DNA from 2 places in the Paenibacillus allorhizosphaerae genome. Region 1 is predicted to be linked to the other one. Evidence: riboswitches for the same ligand, from Rfam matches in the RefSeq annotation. Region 1 holds a riboswitch; the other holds the start of a gene.
The links. A riboswitch is a leader RNA that binds a small molecule or an ion and turns the genes downstream of it on or off. The one in region 1 is predicted to bind cobalamin.
Positions count from the first base shown of each region.

Region 2: it holds a riboswitch for cobalamin, as region 1 does, so the genes downstream of both, ACFQI7_RS16635 (S-layer homology domain-containing protein) here and cobJ (precorrin-3B C(17)-methyltransferase) in region 1, are expected to answer to the same signal.

Region 1 is NZ_JBHSRV010000004.1:504,529-508,947, forward strand. It holds gene ACFQI7_RS18635 (sirohydrochlorin chelatase) at 1-398, opposite strand, end outside; gene cobJ (precorrin-3B C(17)-methyltransferase) at 417-2,129, opposite strand; cobalamin riboswitch at 2,386-2,604, opposite strand; cobalamin riboswitch at 2,734-2,922, shown strand; gene ACFQI7_RS18645 (energy-coupling factor ABC transporter permease) at 3,067-3,831, shown strand; gene ACFQI7_RS18650 (energy-coupling factor ABC transporter substrate-binding protein) at 3,831-4,115, shown strand; gene cbiQ (cobalt ECF transporter T component CbiQ) at 4,112-4,419, shown strand, end outside.
Region 2 is NZ_JBHSRV010000004.1:73,898-78,316, reverse strand. It holds gene ACFQI7_RS16650 (DinB family protein) at 34-591, shown strand; gene ACFQI7_RS16645 (ferritin-like domain-containing protein) at 613-1,158, opposite strand; gene ACFQI7_RS16640 (YrdB family protein) at 1,425-1,763, shown strand; cobalamin riboswitch at 1,835-2,023, shown strand; gene ACFQI7_RS16635 (S-layer homology domain-containing protein) at 2,256-4,419, shown strand, end outside.

The DNA.
Region 1 (4,419 bases):
TCCGGATCTCTGCCGCCGTCCCCGTTCCATCCGGAAAAACCGGCTTCGGCAAGACGCGTTTTCAAAATATCGACGACTTTTTGATGGACGCCGATCGGACGGCCGTACACGAACTCGACCTCAGGGTATTTCGTCTTTGCATCATCAATGGCAGCCGGGATATGAATTTTGGCATGTCCCGCCGCAAACAAAATGATCGGTACGAGTACGACCCTCGATGCTCCTTGGCCTACGCAGCGGTCGATGCCCTGCATGATATTCGGCGCAGCGAACTCCAAAAAGCAGGTTTCAATGACGTACTCCGGCGCCATCCGGCGAACCGTCCCGGCAAATTGCAGCAGTTCTTCATTCCCCTCGGGATCGCGGCTCCCGTGGCCGACTAACAATATCGCTTCCATTTCTCAATCTCCCCCGTATCAATCGCCGCATACGGCGTTTACTTCCACTTGCGGCGCGTGCTCCCGGTGCTGGAAGCCTCCAACCACGCCTACGCGCTTGAAAAATTTATGGAACCGTTCGTTCGGATGCCCTTGCTCCGCGTACTGCTTATAAATTCGCTCCACCGCGGGTACGATGTCTTCCGCCGAGATCCCCTCTGCAACGAGCTGCGCCGGGTGCGCGTTGCGCCCGATCTTTTTGCCGCCGAGAAATAAATCGTACGCGCCGCTCCGGTGCACGATCCCGATATCTTCCAGCACCGCACCGTAGCACGCCATCCCGCAGCCGTTCACGCCGATCATCAATTCCTTCGGCGCCTTCATCCCGCCCACGAGCACATTCAGCCGCTCGGCAACGGGAATCGCGCTGTCCTTCTCTAGATTGCAAAAGTCGCACGCTTTGATTTGCGCGACATCGCCGATCGGGAACACGAGCAGCTTTTCCTGCTTCAGGCGGTTAACCAGCTCGGATGGATCTTCCGTTTGCACGCGCATGATGATCTGGTGGTTGGGGGTATATTCAAGTTCCCCCGTCTCCCCGGCCATTTCGGCCAAAACGGCCATCTGCCTTGCGCTGAACTTTTTGTTCGCGATGCCCGGCGAAACGCCCGCTTCGAAGATGGCAACTGGCTTTGTTTTTCTCACGCCAATGCCGCGATCAGCTTCAGCCACACCGCCGTCCGATACAACGCCCGCCGCCTTCAAAGCGCTGAGCGCCTGCATCGCAAGCGCTGCCGGATGATTCCGTACCTTATCGGCAGATGGCTCGGCAGGGACTGCTCCACGCGGCCGCCCCGCCGCCGTTTCAGCCTCCGCAAGCTCCTCTTCCTCGCTCTCCCAGTCTTCCGTCCCTTCGGACGCATGCAGCGACCAAGGCTCGGCTTCCGGACGAAGCCGTTCATGCGGCTTCAGCGGCTGTTCCAGCGAATCGAGCGTATATTTGCGCTGATATCCGCGCGGCGTAATGATTTTGCCGTGATATACGAACGTCGCCGAATTGCCGATGATCACCGTCGTCAACATCCCGATGTCATGCTCCAGCATCTTGCCCAGCGTCGTTACAATCACCTGCTCGCGGTCGCGGTACGCGCTTTTGACGAGGCCCACCGGCGTATCCGGCGCCCGGTATTTCAGCAATATCCGCTGCGTCTCTACAATTTGCCGCGTCCGTCTCCCGCTGCGCGGATTGTACAGGGCAATGACAAAGTCTGCGGAAGCGGCCGCTTCCACCCGGCGGGCGATCATCTCCCACGGGGTCAAATGATCGCTCAAGCTGATCGTGCACGCATCGTGCATCACCGGCGCGCCGAGCAGCGAGGCGCACGAATTGATCGCCGAAACACCCGGGATCACTTCCACTTCGACGCCGGTTGACGGATTCCACTCCTGGCCGATCAACACCTCGTATACTAAACCGGCCATGCCGTACACACCCGCGTCGCCGCTTGAAATAACGGCTACTTTGCGGCCTCTCTCCGCTTGCCTTACCGCTTCCTGCGCACGGCTCACTTCCTCCGTCATGCCGGTCCGCACAATCTCCTGATCCGTCAACAGCCCGCGGATGAGATCGACGTAAGTGTTGTATCCGATCACCACTTCGCTTTCTTCGATTGCGGCTCTTGCCCGTTCGGTAATATGCTCGAAGGCGCCAGGGCCGAATCCGATAATGAGCAGCTTCCCTTTGTCTCCCATACCCTTCACCTCTATCCGTTTCATTGGCAACCAGGATCGTCGGCGCCGCCGTCTTTGTTTCGCGAACGAACAGCGGCGATTTTCAAATTTTGCCGAAACCGGCTGTAAAACAACAAAAAAAGCATTTCCGACAACATGTGTCAGAAATGCTCCGCCTGCTAAACAACAAAAATGCGCTTGGAAACCGAGCGGCGATCAAACCGTCAGCATCCCAAACGAGGGGCACGTTTTCCAACACCACCCTAACTCCCGTAGGTAACAGTGTCTCAAATAGGCAGGTCTCCTGACTTCGAGCATCCGTTTTTGCGTCTTCCCAGATTTCTCCAGTGACTCGTTGCAAAAACGTTACCGATTTTCCAAAAAAAATCGATACTCTTCACAGTGGCGGGTCCGTGCCGGCTTAAACCGGTCTTCCCTTTTAAGCCGAATTACATCCCAATGGTTGCAAAGCGGCACCTAAATGATCGTTTATTCAGTTTTCTACATGTAACTATAGCACTCCATCTGGGTGTTGTCTATTGAAAACCATTTTGGTAGAATAACGTCGACGCCATGATCCGATAGACTCCGATCCGTATAGGTGGCGCGGCATAATTCATAATTTCATAGATTCATTAAATGAGGTGCCCTTGTGAAGACAAGGGGTAACAGGGAATCGGGTGCAAATCCCGAGCGGTCCCGCCACTGTAACCGGGGAGTTTCTCCCAAGACGTCACTCGATCAGCCGATCGGGGAAGACGGGAGAAAGCGCTGATCCGGGAGCCAGGAGACCTACCTCATTTACGCACCAACACAACCTTCGCGGAAAGGAAAGGTGTACGAACAGTGAAGCGACGCTTGCCTTTATTTTTGTCGTCCGACGATACGTACCCATAACCAATCCAGACGGATTGGTTTTTTTGTATTACCGTCAATCAAATAAGGAGGGTTAAGGGACATGAAAGAAAAAAAATGGGGCCGCTCGCTGCTCCTCATTCTAGGATTTACACTGTACTTTATCGCCAACGAACCGCAATCGGCCTATGCGATGCACATTATGGAAGGGTTTCTTCCCGTAGGATGGGCCATCTTTTGGTGGGCCGTTTTTGTGCCTTTTTTCATCCTCGGGCTCCGTGCTCTGTCCAAAATTACGAAAGAAACGCCCGAACTGAAGCTTATGCTCGGGCTCGCCGGCGCCTTTACTTTCGTCCTGTCGGCGCTCAAAATTCCTTCCGTCACCGGAAGCAGCTCGCATCCGACGGGAACGGGACTCGGAGCCGTCATGTTCGGCCCGCTGCCCATGAGCGTGCTCGGGTCGATTGTGTTATTGTTCCAAGCCGTACTGCTCGCCCATGGCGGCCTGACGACGCTCGGCGCCAACGCGTTCTCCATGGCGGTAGCCGGGCCGATCGTCGGGTATGCTGTCTATAGAACGTTGATGAAATCGACAGGAAAGCAAAAGCTGGCGATTTTTACGGCGGCGGCGCTGGCGGATTTGTCCACGTATGTGGTCACTTCGGCTCAGCTTGCTTTGGCGTTTCCGGCTGAAAGCGGCGGGATCTTCGCCTCGTTTTCCAAATTTGCAAGCATTTTCGCTTTCACGCAAATTCCTTTGGCGATCAGCGAAGGACTGCTTACCGTATTGATCTGGAACTGGCTGCAATCGTACAGCTCGCATGAACTGTCGCTGCTGCAGCGAAAAATGAAAGGGGTTCGGGAATGATGACAAACCGTACGAAGAACATCCTAATGCTCGCAGCCGTCATCGTACTGGCTGTGTTTCCCCTGCTCTTTGTGAGCGGCGAATTTGGGGGCGCAGACGATGCCGCAGAGCAATTGATTACGACACTGCATCCTTCCTATACGCCGTGGTTCTCTTCGCTATATGAGCCGCCAGCCGAAACGGAAAGCATGCTGTTTGCTCTGCAGGCGGCCTTGGGGGCCGGTTTCATCGGTTATACGGCCGGACTGCTGCGGGGCAAATCTTCCAAATCAAAAACGCCATGATCCGGCTCATTGACACGCTTTCATACAACAACAAGCTGCGCGCCGTCTCCCCGTTGTGGAAAAGCGGATTTGCAGCCGTCTTATTTACGCTGTCTTATGCTGCACATCCCATAGTGCAGATGCTGCTTATCGGCTGGCTGTTCGTTTGGACGGTGGGCTATGCGCGGATTCCGGTCAAATACGTCGCCCTATTGTACGGAGGCCCTTGCCTGTTCTACGCAGCCAGCTTGCCGTCGCTGCTGATCGAGCTTCGATCCGCCGACAACATATCCGGTATGCCGCCAACGTTCGTTTTGTTTTCATT
Region 2 (4,419 bases), 430 kb from region 1:
ACAGATTCCATATCAAAGGAGCTGTTCTAGTAAATGAACACGAAAGAGACATTGAACCGTTTTGAAAACTTGGTCCGGCAATATATTCGCGGATTGGAGCCGCTGACGATAGAGCAGCTTACGAGAAAACCATCCGACGACGAATGGTCGTTAGGTCAAATGTACCTTCATTTGATTCAGGGGACGCTATATTTGCATTTGCGAAATATCGAGGCTTGCCGGGAGCAGGCTGCGGAAACCGGTGGTACGGAAAGAAAAACGGAGGCAGGCCGCCTGGTGTTTGCGCAAGGCAGCTTTCCTGGGATCCGCATTCAAGTGCCGGCCACGCCGGAATATACGCCCGCGCAGCCGGAAAGCAAGGAACAGCTGGTTGCGGGACTGAACGATGTGGTGCGGCGCATGCAGGAAGTGGAGCCCGCGCTTGCGGATATGCAGGAGAGCGGCACGAAGGCTCATCCGAGATTCGGCGACCTGAACGCGGTCGAGTGGTTTCAGTTGGTCGAGATGCACTACCGGCACCATCTGCTTCAAAAGGCGCGGTTGGAGCAATTTGTTGGTTTAAGCAGCCTGCCAGGCGAATCATCCAAGTGATATGTCGATTGGAAATATTTTTTATTTCTTCCGACTCAGGTCCAAATATAAAATGTAGTTGTACTTCGTAGCGTGTTTGATTTCGTCGGTTATAATCTCGAATACCATGTCACGGTAATAGCGGTTGGGCAGACCTGCGCGGATATCGCGATATTTCTCGACTGCGGCCAGCTCGCCGAACAGCGCTTTTTTCACGCCGTCAATGTATGAAGCCGGTTTCTCGAATGAAGTGCTTTCGAGTGCCGTAATCGTTTGGCCGGTCAAGTTTTGATAAATGGTTCTAAACATGTTGTTATGCTTCCGCTCGTCGTCCCGTATGCTTTCGATGATTTTCTTTTCTTCCTGCGTAGGAGCGATGGAAATCAGATAGTCATAAAATAATTCGTCTTCCCGTTCGCCCTGGACCGATTGTTTGATTAAGGCAAGCGCTTCTTGCAAAGATTTGTACGATTCAGGTTGAGCCTCGTTCCGGTATCCATAGTAATCCATGTCCGAAAACATAGCTCCGGTACTTGCAGGGGGGTAGGCATAAGGCACCCAAGGTTGATAAAAAGGATATTGAAGCACGCTATTCCCTCCGAACGATAGTAAATGATGAACGCAAATCCGTGATAATATATGAGAGTTTCGTTGGAAGGGCAACATGTCTAGAAAATAAAAGCCCAAAAAAGAGGGGACCGCCCCTCTTTTTGCTTTTTTTTTAAAGCGGCTTCGGGTACGGAGCGGGAACGCCATTCGATCCCAAATAAATTTGCTTTAAATCAAAAGCCGGAACTGTTTGGATTTCATCGCGTATGCGATAATCAAAAAAACGGATGGAGCGTGAATAACGATTGGAGATTGTAAAAGGCGCAAATTTGTTATTACGGTTTGTTTTGGAGTTATGCGCGCTGACTGCGCTCGGGTATTGGGGCTTTCGAACCGGAAACGGCTGGATTTTGAAAATCGCTCTAGGCATAGGAGCCCCGCTGCTTGCTGCGATCATATGGGGGCTGTTCGTATCTCCCAAAGCGACATATGATGTGGGCAACCTGGGGCGTTTGGTATTTGAGATCTTGGTTTTTGGATCGGCCGCCATTTCATTGTACTATTTCGGACAAGCCCGGCTATCGGTTATTTTTGTCATTACGGCTGTAAACAGCCGGGTGCTGATCGTCGTGTTCAAGCAATAGCCGGCGAGGCGTCTGCTTTTCTTGTAGACGAGCGTAAGCCGTCATGATAAGATAATGAAGTCATTTTCATAGTTTTAAAAAAGAGAACGGGTGGCGAGCTTGGAAGCTCGTCATAATAGGGAAACCGGTGAAAATCCGGTACGGTCGCGCCACTGTAAGCGAGGAGCCCCCGCAAGAGCCACTGTTTCGCAAGAAATGGGAAGGAAGCGGGCCAGCGTCGATGCGCAAGTCAGGAGACCTGCCTGTTCGTTAACACCCCAGGAACCTACGCGATATAGGGAGGTGTGAGATCGGCGGCTGTACCGGCTATGCTCTGGCTGCAGAAACATCGTTTTCTGCATCGGCGGCTTCGGTTTTTCGTTTCGGCATCCTATCCATACGATCGCAGGCATCTTCCATTCGGGGAGGTGCCTTTTTTGGCTTGTTCCCGGCTTAAGCAACGGTTCTATGAAAATGGGCAGTTCAGAGAGAAGAGAGGGAGAAGCGAGAACAATGGGCAAAATTAGTGCATGGAAACGTCCGTTTTATCTGCTGGTCATCGGCCTGCTGCTGTTTGCGCAGCTCGTTAGCGGCATCGGCGGCTTCGCCGGTGTTGCAGCTGCGAACGCGCTCCAGACCGATACGGGATCCGGCGAGGAGACCCGGATAATAACGGTTTCGCAAGCAATTGAGGAAGCGTCCGCGTGGGTTGCGAATCATTGGGACGTGAATAATACAGAACTGAGAGACTGGTATGTTTATACGCTTCATGCGGCAGGCAAGACGGTGCCGTCAACGGATGAGTATTTGAGTGAAGCCAAGAAGCAAGCAGCGAGGCTCGAGGTTCAAGCGAAAGTAACCGACTACGTCACATTGGCGCTAGGTGTCAAGGCGGCGGGAGGGGATCCCGTTTCTTTCGGAGGGATCAATCTCATCGAGCGGATTTACAATCATCCGCAGCTCGAAATGCAGGGAATTAACGGGGTGATTTATGCCCTTCTTGCATTGAATAACGGATCGTACCAGGTTCCGGTGAACGCAACCTGGACGCAGGATAAGCTGGTCAGCCGACTGTTGAGCAGTCAAATTCCGGATCAGGGCTGGGCACTGGACAATAGCAAGTCCGATCTGGATTTGACCGGTGCGGCGCTATGGGCGCTTGCTCCATACAAGGATCGTTCTGACGTGAAAGCGTCTGTATCGAAAGCAACGGCTTGGATCGCATCGATACAGTCGGGGAACGGCGACTTAAATTCGGAAAGCGGCATTGCCAACAGCAATACATTGGCTTATGTAATTTTAGGACTTTCCGCGCAGCAAATCGACGGAAGAACGGGAAGTTTTGATAAAATTTACGGGAATCTGCTGACCGCATTGTTCCGTAATTTTAACGCGGACGGCGGGTTTGCAGTTACAAACGGAACGTCGTCTGACAAATCTGCGACGTATCAGGGGCTGCTTGCCCTGCTTGCTTTCAATACGCTAACCGGCGGGCAAGGCGGGGAGTATGAAGTTCCCCTGCCTTCGGAAGGCAATCCGCAGCCGAAAGCATCGGTATATGTCCATATTGAACATAAGGACACGACGCTTGCGGAAGGGGATCTATCGGCCGAAACACCGCTCGAAGCGCTGCAGCTGCTGGCTGCTCAGAACAATCTCCCTGTCGAGACTTCAGACGGTTTCTTCTTCGACGTAACGAAGATCGGAACCGTATCGAAGTACGTATACGGCAGTTCATATGATTATTGGGCTTTCAATATTAAACGGGACGGAAAATGGACCAACGATTATCTTTGGAAGGACGTTAAGCTGCAAGACGGTGACGAGCTTGCCATCTTCTACGGGCCTTACGATGCTTTCAAAATGCTCGCAGACATTTCATTGGCACCCGAGGAACCTGTTGCAGGCGAACCGTTCCGCGTAAAAGTAACGCAGATCGAAAATTTATACAGTTCCCCGGCGGTCTCCGTCGCTGCTGCAGTGTATGTGCAGGTCGGAGAGCAGAAAGTATGGACGGGCGCGCAGGGCATCGCCGAATTCCCGAACGGGTATACGGCGGCGGACCAGCGGATTGTCGTTACCGGACCGCTCGTTAACGGCTATCCTACCGTGCTTCGCGGGGTCAAACGCTTAACTGCGAACGATAATCCGGGACCCGTTCCGGGAGGACCGGTGCCCCCGTCAAGAACGATTACGATCAGCGTGGCGGGCGATGATAAGCTTGGAACGATCTTGTCTTCACAGTCGCTTGACTGGCAGAGCGGAGATACGGCATTTTCCGTCCTCATTCGCGCCTTGGGGGCGGGTCGGGTACAATCGAAGGGCAGCGGCTCCAGCGCCTACGTAAGCGGAATCGACGGTTTGCGCGAATTCGATAAAGGATCGAAGAGCGGCTGGATGTACGCGGTCAATTGCTCGTTCCCGACGACAAGCGCCGGCGGCTACAAAATCAATATCGGGGACCGCGTCGACTGGCGTTATACGAAGAACGGCGGCGATGACGTGAAAGCGGCGCTGACCGAATCGTGCACGCCTCCTCCGGGTGCGGGCAATATTCAGACGAGCCCGAATGCCGCGAGCGAGCTTGAGAGCAACCTGGCTCTGATTCCGATCGGTTACGCCAACACGAGTCCGGTAGATCCGAAGGTTCAAACGGTACGTGTGCTGAACGGCAATC